One region of the Ruminococcus sp. AM42-11 genome, then DNA from elsewhere that is predicted to be linked to it. Evidence: predicted binding sites of a transcription regulator. Region 1 holds the regulator's gene; each other region holds the start of a gene.
What was found. The regulator Rex, encoded in region 1, represses fermentation and respiration genes when NADH is low (regulators of the CRP and FNR family bind a similar motif). The targets are predictions, from matches to a motif close to ATTGTTAANNNNTTAACAAT.
Positions count from the first base shown of each region.

Region 2: the regulator Rex is predicted to act here: its motif matches at 1,790-1,809, upstream of eutJ (ethanolamine utilization protein EutJ).
Region 3: the regulator Rex is predicted to act here: its motif matches at 1,566-1,585, upstream of DW904_RS16730 (NmrA family NAD(P)-binding protein).

Region 1 covers NZ_QUIO01000006.1:31,936-37,910, forward strand. Annotated here, with positions in the region: gene alr (alanine racemase) at 1-484, opposite strand, end outside; gene DW904_RS05330 (NAD(P)H-hydrate dehydratase) at 559-2,115, opposite strand; gene DW904_RS05335 (redox-sensing transcriptional repressor Rex) at 2,195-2,848, opposite strand; gene DW904_RS05340 (ABC-F family ATP-binding cassette domain-containing protein) at 3,127-5,040, shown strand; gene DW904_RS05345 (NADP-dependent isocitrate dehydrogenase) at 5,193-5,975, opposite strand, start outside.
Region 2 covers NZ_QUIO01000057.1:13,149-19,123, reverse strand. Annotated here, with positions in the region: gene DW904_RS24700 (leucine-rich repeat protein) at 1-1,667, opposite strand, end outside; gene eutJ (ethanolamine utilization protein EutJ) at 2,089-2,919, shown strand; gene DW904_RS20620 (autorepressor SdpR family transcription factor) at 3,277-3,570, shown strand; gene DW904_RS20615 (SdpI family protein) at 3,545-4,579, shown strand; gene DW904_RS20610 (DUF1897 domain-containing protein) at 4,683-5,156, opposite strand; partial or broken gene DW904_RS20605 (DapH/DapD/GlmU-related protein) at 5,199-5,387, opposite strand; partial or broken gene DW904_RS24335 (DUF6444 domain-containing protein) at 5,388-5,543, opposite strand; gene DW904_RS20600 (DUF3786 domain-containing protein) at 5,865-5,975, shown strand, end outside.
Region 3 covers NZ_QUIO01000032.1:43,816-49,790, forward strand. Annotated here, with positions in the region: gene DW904_RS16725 (aminomethyltransferase family protein) at 1-578, opposite strand, end outside; gene DW904_RS16730 (NmrA family NAD(P)-binding protein) at 599-1,543, opposite strand; gene DW904_RS16735 (hypothetical protein) at 1,793-2,398, shown strand; gene DW904_RS16740 (helix-turn-helix domain-containing protein) at 2,368-3,339, shown strand; gene DW904_RS16745 (MFS transporter) at 3,425-4,630, opposite strand; gene DW904_RS16750 (aminomethyltransferase family protein) at 4,642-5,739, opposite strand; gene DW904_RS24130 (hypothetical protein) at 5,736-5,957, opposite strand.

The DNA of each region.
Region 1 (5,975 bases):
CAATTTCCACATTGGGAAGAGCTGCAATTCTGCGGATTTCCTCCAGACTCTCTTCGCTGTCCTTAAATCCGATCCTGGTCATGCCGGTATCCGCAGCCAGATGGATCAGACCTTTTTTGCCCGCTGCTTCAGCAGCTTTGTTAAACTTTCTGGCTGTCTCATAATCACAGACGGCCATGCGCACATCATTTTCGGCAAGTTTCTTATAATATTCTTCAAATACCAGTCCCAGGATCAGAATCGGTCTTGTGATCCCGGCTTTTCGAAGCTGTAATGCCTCCTGGGCTGTAGCCGCAGCAAATCCCCATATATAATCAAATTCCTCAAGCATTCTCGCAATAGGTACTGCACCGTGACCATATGCATCCGCTTTGATCACTGCGATGATCTTTGTTCCCTCTTTTATGTTCTTCTTCATCTGTTCAAAATTATATCTGATTGCATCAAGAGAAATCAATGCTTTGATTCTGCTGTATTTTTCCATAACATTTTCCTCGATTTTCTAAATTTATCAGAGCATGCCTCAAAAGGCGTTCTGCAAAATGTACGTCACAATTCTCATCCTTTACTCTGAACTTCTGCCAGTTTCAAAACTTCCGGCAGGGCTTCGATCATATCCTTCGCCGTCATGCCGTGAGATCCTTTTTTCTCTCTGGCAATATCACCGCAAAGACCGTGAATATACACCGCCATGGCAGCTTTATAGGAAAGCTCCCGTTCTTCCTCACAGCTTAAATACATGCAGAGAACAGATGCGATAATACCGGAAAGCACATCTCCGCTTCCTGCTGTGGCCATTCCCGAATTACCAGAAAGATTCAGATACAGCTTTTCATTCCGGTCAGTCACTACTGTACATGCGTCTTTCAGTACCAGAACACCGCCACTTTTCTCTGCATACTGATATGCACGGGCTACAGGGTCTTCCTTTAGTTCTGATACATCCAAGCCGCAAAGACGGCTCATCTCGCCCATGTGGGGTGTGAGAATGGTCTGTTCCCCTATGAATTTCATCCACTGTGGATGCATTGCCAGAATATTCAGACCATCTGCATCCAGTATAACAGGCTTTCCTGCTTTTGCTCCGTTTTCCAGGAACCAAAGCATTCTTTCCTTTCCTGAGCCTTCAGTTCCAAGCCCTGGACCGATCACCAGCACATCACACCAGTTTAAATTTTTCTTATTGGCTTCCTCATCAAATTCGCTGGTCAGCATTGCCTCAGGCAAAAGGCTCTGTAAAGGAATCCGGTTCTCTTCCACAGTCTGGATCTTCACCATTCCGGTGCCTCCATGAAGTGCTGCACTGGCACTCAGACAGGCTGCTCCGCACATTCCCTTTGAGCCCGCTACAAGAAGGACCTTGCCAAATGTTCCTTTATTTCCCCATGGTTTTCTTGCCGGAAGAGTTTTCACGTCAGATTTTTCTATATGCCAGGCAGCCTTGCTTGCAAGCTCACTGCCATCACGGTCCCGGTCATAAATTCCAATATCCGCCACCACAGTTCTGCCAGCATAAGCTCTTCCCGGATACAGACAAAGCCCACGTTTTTTATACGCAAATGTTACGGTAAGATTTGCCTCAAAAGCAGTTCCAAGAACAGCTCCCGTATCTCCATGAATGCCAGACGGAATATCCACCGCTGCTTTATACGCAGGAGCTTCATTCATATGGTCAATTATCTCTTTGTAATTCCCGGTAATCTCTCTGGAGAGTCCAACGCCGAAAATTCCGTCTACTATAACAGTATATTCATCCCATACAGGGTTATTCATTACCGGTACCTGGTAGCTCATGGCAATATCCCACTGATGTCGGGTTTCTTCTGTCATTTTATCCGGATTTCCTGCAAGATAAATCTCAGAACGGATTCCCGCCAGATGCAGAAGTCTTGCAATGGCAATGCCGTCACCTCCGTTATTGCCAGATCCGCAGACGGTCAGAATCCGTTCTTTTTTCAAATTAGCAGAACCGTTTTTCTTTTCCAGATATTTCCGGATCTCTTCTGCTGTGGCAAGTGCCGCCCTCTCCATGAGAACCAGGGAGGAAACATGCATATTATGAATAGTGCCATGGTCAAGCAGCTTCATCTGACTGCAGGTTACAACTTTTTTCATAAGGCCACTCCTAATGCAAAACTGCCGCCCGGTCTCCTGTAAATCCTTCAGCGAGACAAGCAGCAGTCCTCTTTGACTTTTATTCTTTGTTTTCTTTATGTTCGTTACGATACTGGCTTAAGTTGTAAGACAGAGCCATCAGGCTCTCGGACAGATGAACATTCTCCACGATCACATCCTCCGGGGCATCAAGATCTGTATGGGCAAAATTCCAGATTGCCTTGATTCCATTGTCAATAAGAACCTTCGCCATCTCCTTGGCCTTATTCTTCGGCAGGGTCAGAATGGCAATCTCCACCTGATTCTCCCTGATAAATTCCGGGAGACTGCTAACCATCTGAATCTCAATCCCGCGAACGGAAATCCCCTCCAAAACCGGGTTTACGTCAAAAATCCCTACCAGGCGGAAGCCACGTTTTTCGAAGTCTCCATAATTGGCAAGTGCCTGTCCCAGATTACCTGCACCCAGGATGATCATGGGATGAATAGTGTCCAGTCCCAGTATTTTACCAATTTCTGTATAAAGATATTCTACATTATATCCATATCCCTGCTGTCCAAAACCGCCGAAATTATTTAAATCCTGTCGGATCTGCGAAGCAGTCACATGCATTTTTTTACTCAAGTCGTTGGAAGATATACGTTCCACCTTCTCTTCCATCAGCTCCCCCAGATAGCGATAATATCTTGGCAATCTCTTAATTACCGCCTTTGAGATCTCTTTTGCATCCAAAATGTTCCCCTCCTTGTTTCCGCTGCCTGTATTTTTCCGCTAAAAACGCATCGCGGAACATTACCTGTAAACGGCAGCCCGCGTAACACTATGTCAATTATACCGAAATGTTATTTTCTTGTCAATTAAAGTTGTGCAGAATTACAAATTTTTGCAAATTTTTTTGTGATTTGACAATTATTCTTTCAAAAAATAAATTTTTCAAGTATAATATACTATTGAACATTCTAATAATGCTGTTTCTGTGTATACAGAACCGCCTTTTTAAGGAGGAACTTATGATTTTATCATGTCAGAGCATCTGCAAATCTTTTGGGGAAAAGGTGATCCTGCAGGATGCTTCTTTTCACATAGAAGAACGGGAAAAGGCCGCTCTCATCGGCAATAACGGTGCGGGGAAAACAACTCTTCTTCGTATTATCATGGAGGAGATTTCCGCGGATTCCGGTCAGGTGGTCATTGCCAAGGATAAGAAGATCGGTTATCTGGCCCAGTACCAGGATATCCACGGTCATCACACCATTTACGAAGAACTGATGACCACCAAGCAGTACATTTTGGATATGGAGGACAAGATCCGTTCTCTGGAGCAGGAAATGAAATACGTAGCAGGAGACAAACTTGAGAGCCTGATGAACAGCTACACCCGCCTGACTCACCAGTTTGAGCTGGAAAACGGCTACGCTTATAAAAGTGAAATCGTAGGTGTTTTAAAAGGTCTTGGATTTGAAGAAGAAGACTACGGCAAACAGATTGAGAACCTTTCCGGAGGTCAGAAAACCCGGGTTGCACTTGGCAAGCTTCTGATTTCCAAACCGGATATTCTTCTTCTGGACGAGCCTACCAACCATCTGGATATGGAGAGCATTGCATGGCTTGAGACCTATCTTCTCAACTACCCGGGCGCTGTATTTATCGTTTCTCATGACCGTTATTTTCTGGACAAGGTAGTTACCAAGATCGTGGAGATCGAGGCTGCCCAGATGAGAATGTACGAAGGCAACTATTCCGCTTATGCCCTGAAAAAAGCGCAGCTGCGTGACGCCCAGTACAAGGCTTACCTGAACCAGCAAAGAGAGATCAAACATCAGGAGGCTGTTATCACCAAGCTCCGCTCCTTTAACCGCGAGAAATCCATTAAGCGTGCTGAGAGCCGTGTAAAAATGCTGGACAAAATCCAGCGCATTGAGAAACCAATTGAAATTGATAACCAGATGCGTATTTCCCTAGAACCACGTTTTATCAGTGGAAATGATGTACTTACTGTAGAAGGACTTTCCAAGGCTTTCCCGGGACAGACTTTGTTTACAGATATTAATTTTGAAATCAAACGTGGGGAGCGTGTTGCCCTGATTGGCAACAATGGTACTGGTAAGACCACAATTTTGAAGATTCTCAATGGAATTGTGGATGCTGATGCAGGACGCTTTGCCTTGGGTTCCAAGGTTCAGATCGGATACTATGATCAGGAACACCATGTTCTGCATATGGAGAAAACTATTTTCCAGGAGATATCAGACACATATCCGACTCTCACTGAGACTGAAATCCGCAATATGCTGGCTGCTTTTCTTTTTACAGGAGATGATGTGTTTAAGCTGATCTCCTCTCTCTCTGGTGGTGAACGTGGCCGTGTTTCCCTGGCGAAGCTGATGCTCTCAGAAGCCAACTTCCTGATACTGGATGAGCCTACCAACCATCTGGATATTGCATCCAAGGAGATTCTGGAGGAAGCACTGAACAGCTACACAGGAACTGTCCTCTACGTTTCCCATGACCGTTATTTTATTAACCAGACTGCTACCCGCATTATGGATCTGACCAACCAGGCCATTGTCAATTATATCGGTGATTATGATTACTACCTGGAAAAGAAGGAGGAGATGACCCGGATTTATGCTCCTGTTCAGGAGACCGCCGCTCAGGAAGTTAAGGAAAACGTCTCTGAAACCAAACTCACCTGGCAGCAGCAGAAAGAGGAACAGGCTCTGAAGAGAAAACGGGAAAATGAGCTGAAGAAAGTGGAAGCACGGATTGAAGAACTGGAAACAAGGGATAAAGAAATTGATGAAACCATGGTTCTGCCAGATATCTGTACGAATGTGGCAGAATGCACGAAGCTCAGCCGGGAAAAAGCTGCTATAGCAGAAGAACTGGAAGGGCTTTATGAGAAATGGGAGGAGCTGGCATAAATTACCAGTAACCTGCTCTTTTGAGCCTTACATTTCATATTTATTTCAAAAACAGGAACGAATTTCGAATATAAATATCCGAAACCGTTCCTGTTTTTTATAACAATATTAACATTTTTACTTTAAACAACTTATTAAAGCTGTCTGTTTTATTACATGGCCTCAAGCTTCTCTCTGATTGCAAGAATAAACTCGCGGCTGTTAAGGACTTTTACATCTTTTAAAGAAGTAATCAGTGCCAGGTCTTTGGTCATCTGTCCGCCTTCGATAGTGGAAAGGGTTGCTTTCTCCAGTTTATCTGCGAACTCTATAAGCTCCTGATTCTGATCCAGCTCACCTCTTTTTCTCAGAGCACCGGTCCAGGCGAAGATTGTTGCTACAGAGTTGGTAGAGGTCTCCTCTCCTTTCAGATGACGATAGTAATGTCTCTGTACAGTTCCGTGAGCTGCCTCATACTCATAATATCCATCCGGAGAAACCAGTACAGAAGTCATCATTGCCAGAGAACCAAATGCAGAGGAAATCATGTCACTCATAACATCCCCGTCATAGTTCTTACAGCCCCAGATAAATCCGCCTTCTGCTTTCATTACACGGGCTACTACATCATCTATCAGACTATAGAAGAACGTAATGCCTGCGGCCTCAAATTTTTCCTTAAACTCAGCTTCATAAATATTATGGAAAATTTCTTTAAATTTGCCATCGTATGTTTTGGAAATGGTATCTTTGCCGCCAAACCACAGATCCTGTTTCGTATCTAAGGCATAATTAAAGCAGCATCTTGCAAAGCTGGTAATGGATTTGTCCAGGTTATGAACACCCTGGATCACGCCTGGAGTATCAAAGTGATGGATCAGCTCCGTTCTCTCCTCGCCGTCTTCTCCTTTGAATACCAGCATAGCATCTCCTGGTTTGTCAATGTACATCTCGGC
Region 2 (5,975 bases), on a different contig from region 1:
GGCGTAATGGTCGGCGTCAATTTGTCGCGTGTAATGATAAATGATTGGGGCTGAGACCATTCACCGTAGCTGGTTTCTACATAATGGTTATATGCTCTCATGCGTACATAATACGTACAGTCTGGTTCGGCCTCAAACCAGTAAGTGAAATCTTGAGTATTATCAAGTTTTCGGTATACAGATGTATCTGCCCACTGCGAAAAATATGATGAGCTACTAATCTCCATCTCATACCCAGATACATCAGGGCATTTTTTCCAGAAAATTTTTACAGCATCAGTTTCAGAATATTTTCCTAGTTCTATGGAAAAAGATGGGATAACATCTGGTGTTTTGTCAAGTGCAATAAATTCAGCACCTATTTTTTTTGCGTCATAATCCAGTCCCCAGCCATTGTAACCATAAATAGTTTTTAAGTTTACACATCCTTCAACTGCGGAAGGATCAATAAACGGCCATTCATCCCGTGCTGCATTTTGTTCATCATATAAAAAGGTTATGGATTCCAGATTTGAACAACCGACAAATGCTTCATTTTCCAATGCATAAAAGGTGTGTGGAAGTATAATTTCACGCAAACTCGAACAGTTATAAAACGCTTTTTTTCGTATTTCAAATAAATAACCATCCAGGCTAATATTTTTTAGACTGGTGCAGCCACTGAACACTTCTTCATCAATCCAACCAAGATTCTCAGGTAAAGTTATCTCAGTTAGGTTAATACAATCTTTAAAAGCTCTACCCCAAATATATCCATCGGATATATGAGCAGTTTTTAAATTTGTGCAACTATTAAATGCATCAGCTCCAATATCTCCTACAATATTGATACTTTCCAAGCTGCTACAATACTGGAATGCTGCTTCCCCTATTCTGCAGGGTTGGGTATTAGTAAAGTGAACATTTTTTAAACTTGTGCATTCTTTAAATGCTTCCATTCCGAGCTCAATAAGCTCTTTGGGTAAAGTTATTTCTGACAAACTAACACATCCAGAAAATGCATTGTTTCCAATATCTGAAGTATTATCAGAAAACGTTACTGATGTCAGACTGATACAATTCTCAAATGCATAATTTGGAATTTTGCTTAATTCAGGATCAGCTTCAAAGATAACTGTTTTTAAAGCGGTACAACTGCAAAAAACACCTTTCCCAAGGACTATAGAATGGGGAATTGTTATTTCATCTAAGCTGACACATTCCTCAAATGCTGAATCCCCAATTTCTTTTACATTTCCAGGAATATTGATTGCTTTAAGTACGCTGCATCCTTTAAATGCATTCTCACCAATAGAACTTAATGTATCTGGCAAAAGAATTTCTTTTAAATTCTTACAATTTTCGAAAGTGCTCGTACCAATATGATTTAAATTAGATGGCATTGTTACTTTCTGTAATGAATAGCAATTTTTAAAAACGTCATATGCAATTGTTTGCAAATTGGATGGAAGTGTTACTTCCTGCAATGAAGTACATTCTGCAAAACACCCGGTTCCGATTTTAGTAACACTTTCGGGAAGGAATACGCTCTTCAAATATGGCAGATTATAGCAAAGTGAACCACCAATACCTGTAACTCCTTCATTTACTATAAGTTTCTTAATTTCTGTTCCATGATATTCAATTACAGATCCATCTTTATATAACACACCCTGCCCATAAGCCACCACAGTTCCATCTTCAAACAATGCTGTAGAAACAGAAGAATTTCCTGACTATCTGTCCATTTCTGTCAGTGCGCAAAACCAGATTAATATTTACCCGACGAACGCTTTTTTATTTGGCGCATATTGTTGTAATATTCACATTTCAGACGAGTCATTGTGCCGGATCTTTCAGGATTTCGTTCAGTCACTGCCAGGAAGTCCTATGGTATATTCAAAGGAGGACTGTTTAAAGCTACTGGATCAGCTTACTTTGCCATTTTAATTTACGCCGGCAATGAGCCATATTCCGGGCAAAATTATTGTTTTTTCGCCTTTTTTCATATATAATAAATACATTATCGCTGTGAATCACTGCAAAATATGAATGTATCAGTACACTGATTCACAGCTTCCAGATTTATTAGAAATGGAGTGTTCGGATATGGAACTAAAAAACAGAACTTTATCAAATTTTGCAGAACTGGTACGCACTGGTGAATGTAAAAAATTCAGAGGGCGTTTGAAGGTAGGCGTGGATCTTGGTACTGCGAACACGGTTCTTGCAGTTGTAGATAGTACGAATCGTCCTATTGCCGGTGTCTCTGCACCCTCCCATGCAATCCGTGACGGTGTTATTGTGAATTATTACGAATCTGTTCAACTGGTTACAAAATTAAAAGAAGAACTGGAAGAAAAGCTGGGCACGGAGCTTCTCTATGCCGCTGCTGCCATTCCTCCGGGAGTTTCAGAAGGCAGTGTGAAGAGCATTGGATATGTATTGGAAGGTGCCGGTTTCGAAGTGACCAACATTGTTGACGAACCTACTGCGGCCGCTGCTGTATTAAAGATTACCGACGGTGCAGTTGTAGATGTGGGCGGCGGCACAACCGGCATCAGCATCCTCAAGGATGGCAAGGTAATCTATACGGATGACGAGGCAACTGGGGGCAGCCATATGACAATGACAGTTGCCGGTCATTACCGGATTCCCTACGAAGAGGCAGAGGTTCTGAAGACCACTCCGGAAAAAGAGAAGGAAATTTTTCCGGTTATTAAGGCAACGGTTGAAAAAATGGCATCCATTACCGAGAAATTTCTGAAAGGCTATGAGATACCTGCAGTTTATGTGGTAGGCGGCTCTGCAAGCTTTCAGGAATTTACCAGCGTGTTTGAGAAGAAGCTGAACCTTCCAGTTTACCGGCCGGTTCATCCCCTTTTGGTCACACCGCTTGGAATCGCTTATAACTGCCAGCTTCCACAAAAAGCTCGCTGATTCTAATAACAAAAAGCTCTATCGTATTTTGATCTGTCCAAAAGTTAGATTTTTGGTGCTTCAAAATACGATAGAGCTTTTATGTTGCAAATAAGTGAATTTCAGTTTTCTAGTATGGCTCACGCCCTGCCAGGCATTCACTTTTCAGGAGACGTTTGACAATAATCTTCTCCGGATGGGCAAGGATGGCGGCATCAAACAGATCTGTTTCTGCAGAACAGGGAAAACCATGCTTCTGTCTTTATTTACTACCCAGGCAGTTTTTTGAAGTAACTGGTTCTTGACACATGATATCCCTTGCATTATAATATATTTAACAATTAGGTTAAATGTTAAATAAAGGGGTGTGATGAATTTTTGGGTATACAGGATACATTAAAAGCACTGGCAGATCCAATACGACGTGAGATTTTGAACTTATTGAAGAATGGGCGGCTTTCAGCTGGAGAAATATGCGAACATTTTTCAGTGACGGGAGCATCCATATCAAGACATCTGGCAATATTGAAGGAAGCTGATTTGATCCGAAACCAAAGAGAAGGAAAGTTTATTTATTATGAATTAAACACTTCCGTATTGGAAGATGTCATGCTGTGGATCACAAATTTGAAAGGAGAATCAGATAATGAAGGAAATGATAAAAAAATATAGAGGTTCATTAATCAGCTCTATACTGGTAATTTTTGTAGGAGTCCTGGTCGGTTTTACGAGTACACACGGTAAATGGATAAATGTATTTTTTGTAGTAACGCACTGTATATTTGTAGCAATCATATTTTATGATAACAGAAGCCGACAACAGAGCCCTAAAGTTATAGGAATGGCTATATGGATGATACCTGTTATTACATTGCTCTATAATGGCATTGCCAGATTGGTAAATACCGGGGCAGATATGGAGAACCTGTTTATGGCATTCATGTATTATGGAACAGGCTTACTGTTCATGGTTATAGGAAATTATCTGCCAAAGGTAAAACAGAACAATACGATAGGGATCCGGGTTATATGGACATTGCAGGATGAAGAAAATTGGAATGCAACTCATAGATTCAGTGGGAAACTATGGATGGCATCAGGTATTCTGTGTATGCTTTGTGGTCTTTTTGAGGAAAGTATGGCTGCTCTTGTTTTGTATATCGTAAGCATTATGGCAGCTGCAATCATCAGCATTCTCTATTCTTATCTCTTTTATAAGAAAAAGATAGCAACCGGAGAAAAATTAAAAATTCAGTATAACAAAAAAACAATTGGAGTATCAGGTATCATAGCCATTTTAACCATTATATTCGGTATATGGACGTTGTTTTTGGGAAGTATTGAGATTCGTTTCGAGGATAAAGATTTTACTATTGAGGCACAAGGCTGGAGCGATTATACAGTAGACTATACGCAGATTGACAGTATCTCATATGAAGAAAATTCATCTCAGAGCTGGAATGATTATAGAACCAATGGTTTAGGAAATCTTAAATATGCTATGGGAAATTTTAGAAATGATGTCTATGGAGATTATATCCGGTATACCCATTCATCCTGTCATTCATATGTAGTCATGAGTATAAATGGAAAAATATTGGTCGTAAATGGTGCAAATGATTCAGCGACAAAGGAAATCTATCATACTATTAGCGAAAAGATGTCAAATGAATTAGAATAACATCAGTTACAAAAAAGCTTGACCACAACAATTCTGCAAATAAAAAAGAAACTGTCGGATAATTCCAGGCAGTTTCCTTTTTTACATATATCAGATACTATATTTATTTACAATTATTTTCAATCATGTCAGCTTTTTTGTTTCTCCCCATCAGCCGATAGTATTTACACCATAATCGCAGCGATTGCAAAGGAACGATTTCTGTTCCAAGTGTCATTCGTTCCACGATTTGTTCTTTGTCAAGAGAACAATCATAAACCTTCCCTTCGCTTACAATAGAAAATCCAGCCATAACGTCAATATCTACAGAATCAATGGTGAATTCCATGAATACCTTTGTACGATACATTGGATCAGAAGCAGAAGCCGGTGCGTGAAGTTCTCCCATTTCTGATAAAATTGTTCGGACCTGTTCAGCATCATGAACAGAGACCATTAAATCAATATCATGAAATTCTGAAATAATACCTTTAAAGTACAGCAGCATAGATGCGCCTAAAGCCCACTCTATATTTGCCTCATTAAATCGATGTGCAATTTTCTGTAGTAATTCAATTTTCTTCCGTATTTCAGGCATAATACCTCCCACTTATATATTTATCTGGATAAAACATGTTTGTTACTGATTCCTACGGATCACTCTGCAAGGACTGCCTGCAGCAATCACATTGTCGGGAATACTTTTTGTTACAATACTGCCTGCTCCAATCACAACATTATCTCCGATAGTAACTCCTGGTAAAATAATAGCCCCGCCACCAATCCATACATTATTTCCAATGATAACTGGTGCTGTTTGTGTTTTACAATCATGCTTCTTAAGTCCGTCAGATAAAGGTGGCTTGGAACTGTTTTTTGAGTTTTTGTTTAACTGCTCTTTCAGTTCTCGGATGGTCTGGTTCAGACTTGTAATCTCAGCAGAAAGCTCAGCAATGCGAGCACTTTGTTCTTCGTTTTGCTTCATCAGAAAACGAACGAATTCTTCTGTGATATTAACTGGCATTCAGACCACCTTCTTTCCGCGATTTTTTATATTTCTATTGTAACGGAAATGCCGTAAAAAAACCAGTCAGACAAAAAAGATACTTCCTTAATCCAATCCTCTAACGCCAGACCCTCTACAGAACTCTCGCGTATTATTCGTTACTACTATTATCCCTCTGATCCTCATTACAGCCATTGTTCCTTTGACCTGCTATAACAAAATGGCACAAAAAGCATTGATTTTATAGACCAATTAGTCTATTCTAAAATAACTACAACAAAAATATTCTTGGAGGGGTATATGACGAAAGCTCTGACTAATTATGATAAAATAAAAATTTCTACAGCACATGTTTTCCTGCAATATAATCAGGCTACAATGATACATAAATATTCATTAGATTACAATTCT
Region 3 (5,975 bases), on a different contig from region 1:
TCTCCGTGAATTTCATAAGCAAGGTTGCCGGACATGCCAAGCCGGATGATGCGTACCTGTTTTCCGTTTACCTCCTGGATTCTATGTCTGCCGAATTTGATGTCGTGAAGATTAGCCTGGAATGCGTTTTCCAGAATCTCTAAGGACTTTTCACCGTCAATCTGGATAAAATATTCCTTTCCGCTCATGTTTTCGCCATGCACATCCAGATCTGATGTATTGACATAATAAGAGATCACCGGATCAAGCCAGTAGGTTCTGTAACGATCTTCTCCGATACGGATTACAACGCCGTCTGTCAGAATCTGACCTTTCTCATTGCACATTACGGCATGGCGTATGCCGTTCATTCCCAGCGTGGTAAAATCATTTGTACAAACCTGTCCCATTAATTTAACGGCATCCGGTCCGTATACATCATAAATGGGGGATGTCATAAGCGCTGTTCCAATCCATGCGCTGGTCTGATATGCCTTGATCTCATCCTCCACGCCCGTATAAGCATATGCCGTAATAAAAGATCCCTGTGGGAACAATAAGGTGGCGCCTTCCAGCGCCGGATTCATCATTTCTGCCATTTTTCGTCCTCCTACTGTTTTTAATTATCTGTAGATGTTCTTGTTCCGATTAAATGATTTTCCATATCTTCAAACATTTCTCTTACCGTGATGGGCTTTTGCCCTGTCAGCTTTTCAAAATCATCTGTAAATGTACTCATTTGATTCAGACGGATTGCCCTGCCAAAGGACACCATTCCATCTGAGCAAAATGGAAAGTTCTTCGCCGTGTCCGCCCACATTTCCTCCGTTGTCCTTGGAACGCCGATGGAGTCAAAGAACTCATACATCTCATCATCGTTGATATATTGATATTCCGTCTTTTTACCCGTAACCTCCGAGGCGATTGCCATGTACTGTGCAATTGTCAGAAGCTCGGCTCCATTTATATCAACAATTCGATCTTCCCAATCAGACATTGCCGCACAGGCCGCCGCAAGCGCACAGTCATCCCTCGAAACAAATGCCATTTTCCCATCTCCCATGTTATTGCGGATGATGCCGTTTGTATTTTCAACTGCTTCCACAAATGTGGAGACCATTGCTTCCGCATATTGGGAATCCCGAAGAATCAAATAATGGATGGGCTGTTTTTTGATATACCTTTCGGTCCATACATGATCGTTTACTTCGTAAGCATTGATATCCTCATGTCCGGCTCCTACAATCGATGTATAAACCAGTTTGTTTACACCTGCCGCCACAGCCGCATCAATTGCAATTTTATGTGCCGCTCTTCTTTTCGGTCCAACGAATGGCATGGAGATCAGAATAACTGTATCCGCATCTTTAAATGCTTCCGTCAGTTTTTCCGCATTGTTAAAATCGGCAATTCTGGTTTCAATGCCCATTGCCTGGTATTTTTCAAGACCATTTTTTGTTGGAGCCGTAAAAATCAAAGCTTCATGAGGATATTTTTCCAGCAATACACGGGCTGATCTGCTTCCAAAATTCCCGTCTACTCCATTTAACAATATCTTTTTCATAAAAAATAATCCTTTCAACTATATAGTTATAATATTAAAAAATCGATACCCCTTTATAGGATGCTCACTCAGCTCTTTTTATTGCCTCCCTCCTTTTGTCTGAATTATATTATCTCCTCTCTAACTGTCGGCGCCTGAACAGTGTTTCCTATATATTTATAGTAAGGCAGTTGCCATCTCCCGTCATCAGTTATATAATTCATTTATACCGTCTTTTTTCGTCAAAAATAACCAAAGGAGTTTTTTGCAATGAAATCTATGAGCATTTCTGTCATCCTTGACTGGATTCCTGATAAATACAGGATTTTTTATAAATCTACGGTCTTAGATCAATTATTCCGGCATGCCCGCATGCTTGATGATTCCATGGAAATAATCGATAATGATTTTCTGTATTTAACACAAGAGAGCTCTTTCCTTGATAGGGAATGGGATATACGTAAGCCCCGTTTCCTGATTTTCTGTACCAAAACCGGATCAAGGGAGGGACAGATAAACCCTTCCTGGATGGAGCATGCCGCCATCTTATATACGGACGAGCCTTTTCATAAGGTATTCCGTGAGTTTCTGGATATTTTTGATAAGTACTATGCCTGGTATGAGCAATGCCTAAATATAATTATCGAAAACAAAGACGTTTCAGATCTGCTTGATTATGCGACCACCTTTCTTTGCAACCCGATTGCCCTTTTTCTCCAACCGGAAAGCTGCTGCATTATACCGGGAAATTTCAGGAAAAAATCGAGGGAACTCTCTGGGACGAGGTTATCAATTTCGGCTTTACACCGACAGAATCCATATATCCTGACGAACACCAGAGAGTTATGCAGGAAATTCACAGCGGAAACCGCTTAATCTCCAGCGTCTTTCGTCAGGATCCATCCCATCACTCTCTGACCGCTCCGCTTTATTTTGAGGGAAAAAACTTTGGAGCATTCGGTACGACAGATATAAACGGTCCCTTTACGGAAGCACAAAAGGCTTTGTTATTAGAAGTCGTTCATTTTACAGAGCTTGCTATGAATCACCAGATTCAGCCTTTTCTTTTGCAGGATGAAGAAAACTATTATGTTATACGGCTTTTACAGGGATATCCGGCAGATGAGCTTTCTACCTCTTATTATCTCCAAGCCAGAAATTATACGAACCAGGATATTTGGTATCTTTATCAATTTTCCCTTCCGGAATCTGACGTCTCGGATACCCGTCAGTCTGCCTATATTCATCAGATAAAAAACATTCTGCCTCATGGAGTTGTCCTCTATTTTGAACATTCTATTGTTGCGGTTTGCCGCAGGCGGGATTTTGATCCTGATTATGAAAAATCATACGCCGCACTGGAGGATTTGCTAAAACGGCTTTCCCTTAAGGTCTATATAAGCACCCGTTTTTTTAGATTCACGGAGCTTTCCATGGCATATGGACAATGCAGGCTTATGAAATCTTACCCTTTGGAGCCTCAAAAACATATTCAAAGGTTTGATGAAGCCTTTCTACATGTTTTATATGGCGTCCTTAAGGAAAAAAACTCCTTGCCGGGCTTCTGCCACCCAGCTGTTTTATCCCTGTGGCAAAGCCATATGGAGCAGGATCTCACACTCATTCATAATTTAAAATGCTATCTTATCAACGGAAGAAATATAGCGGAGACTGCCCGGACGCTTCATCTTCATAGAAACACCTTGATCTACCGGCTACGAAAAATCGAAGACCTGCTCCATATTTCACTGGATTACCTGGATGAAAATATGCTTCTCTATTTATTAATATCCTGCCTCATCTGCGAAACACTTTAATTTGGACATCCTCCTATGCTTGAAATTTGGCTTGCGACAGCAATTTCATTGCAACATAGGAAGATTTTCATTTATTTTGTGATTCTTACTTTTGATTGTTTCCGAACTGAGGGAGTAACAGCCCACAGAGGAACATAATTACCATACATATGGATGCAAGCATAAACAACAAACTATAATTATCTCCCGCAATCGGTGTTAATATATAAGTTGGAATCAAAACAGCTCCAAGAAGCTGTAATGTAGAGATGACACCCGCCGCACTTCCTGCATATTTAGTTCCAAGTCCTTCTAACAAAACCGGTGCGGAAAGGAAAATAGGCATTGACGCTCCAAGCATAATTCCAGTATAAAGAACCAGTATGTGTAAAACGAATATGGACGGAAATCTCCAACACATAATAATTCCGGCAAAACTCAACACGGCAGCTCCTGATACAAACACTTTAACATTTTTGATTTTAGAGAATACAATGGGACCTGTAATAGAACCAATACAATTTCCCAATGTCAACATAGATGCAATCGTACCACATACTTTCAAATCTATTCCATACATGGTCTGCAATGCCATCGGCATAAAAGTGGATAAAGTTACCGTACTGCCAAGAGCCATCATAATACAAATAGAAACTAGCCATATACCTTTATTAGAAAGTACTACCTTAAGAGAATCCCCAATGGAAGGTTGATTTTCCTGATCTATCTTCTCCCTTTCTTCCATTGTATCCTCTGGCTTATCTTTCACAAAAAGCAACCATAAAACAAATACACTAATACAGAATATTGCTGATACAATAAAAGCAGATGTCCTGCTATCAAACAAAACTGCCGTCGTTGCTGTCGCAAATGCTCCCGGAAGTTGTCCGCAAAATGCAAATATGCCCATCAAAATTCCTAGCTTTTCCTGCTCAAACCAACTTGCAGTAATCTTGGATGCATTAATATTGACAAACATATTGGAGAAACCGGTTAATGCCATGCAAAGAAAAAATGGCATATAGCTATTTGCAAAAACTCTCCCAATCATTCCAATTCCAGCTATAACAAATGAAATATTAATGACTTTCTTTGAACCAACCTTGTCAGAAATCATTCCTCCTACAAAACTCAAGAAAATTGCTACAATCATAGGCGCCGTAAATAAAGATGAAAACTGCGATGTTGTAAGTCCAAAAGATTGTATTAGTTCCGGGGCATACACGGATAACTGGTATTGTGCATAACTTCCCGGCATATATGCAAGACACATAATCGTAAATACCAGCCATTTTCTATTTTTTTTACTCATGGAAACTCCCTTCATTCTTCAAAGCCATACGGACAAGAACTAATATCATAATTTTTATTCTCAACCAGATCATTTAATGGAAATTTTGCAATTACTGCACGGATATCCTTTATACGCTTTCCATAATCGCCCCATTTTACAATCACTTCTTCGCACTCTTTGGCATATTCCATATCTATGGTACATTCAGAAATCATTTTATGATAATGGGAACTATATACCGCACTACTGGATAACCCAATAACCTTGCCATCCCTTGTGGTAACATAGTCCTGATGTCCTCCACACATGCCCGGAACGCAACAGGGATACTCCATCTGCTTATAAGGCTCCCCCTCTCCATACAAAGATGCCTGTACATCTAAAATATCTTCCGGATTCCAAATTAAAGATACAATCATCTTTTGAGGATTTGACATTTCTTTCTCAAGAGCTTTTCTTCCAATAAAGTCATGATCCAATTTTGCCATCCATTGCCAGCCAACCTCTACCGGCGTCCGGAAACGTGCACGAAGATTCTCTGGTTCAACACTTCCAGTATATGAAATATTTGCAGGTGACATTTCTACAACCTTCGGATCTTTATAGGAAGCGCTCTCAAATGATACCGTAACTTGCGGATATCCTCCAAAAGCATGATTCACCGGATAACTCCGCCATCCAAGCCTCTTTAATCCCATAGGTTTTCCGATCTCATAAGCCGCATGATATACATTGGGACCATCTTCTTTTAAACCACGAATTTCATATGCAAGTGTTCCACTCATCCCAATCCTGTTCACTTCCACTTCAATATTCAGTCCCGGAATACTTACCTTACGAAATTGCAAAAATGCTAGATCATGAAGATTCGTATTCGTAAGTTTTTCTATAATTGTTAATGACTTTGGTCCTGAAAATTGAAAGACAAAGATATCACGCATGGTCATTTTCACATCATAAGCACCAGTCTCCAACAGTTTCATTGCTGCAAATGGAAGTGCAGCCGTAATCCGATATGTATTATCGTCGTCTTTCATACTAAGACAATGAGCTACTATCAATCCTTCTTCATCAAGCATAACCAAATGTTTATTTTTTCCGTTTTTCCATTTGCTAATGTTATTCATACAAAGTTTTGAGAGAAACGCCTGTGCATCTTTTCCTTGGAATGTAATTTCAGCCCCACTAATCCCTGCATGAATGTAACATGTTTCTGCCCACGATTTACAAGTTTCATACCAAGGATCAGCTTCCCAAGTATAAAGATTCCCAATATTCTGAAAATAGGTAAAACATCTTTATACTTGGGCTCATAATCTACTCTCGCTCCAATATAATCCTCCACTACACTTTCCTCCTTATT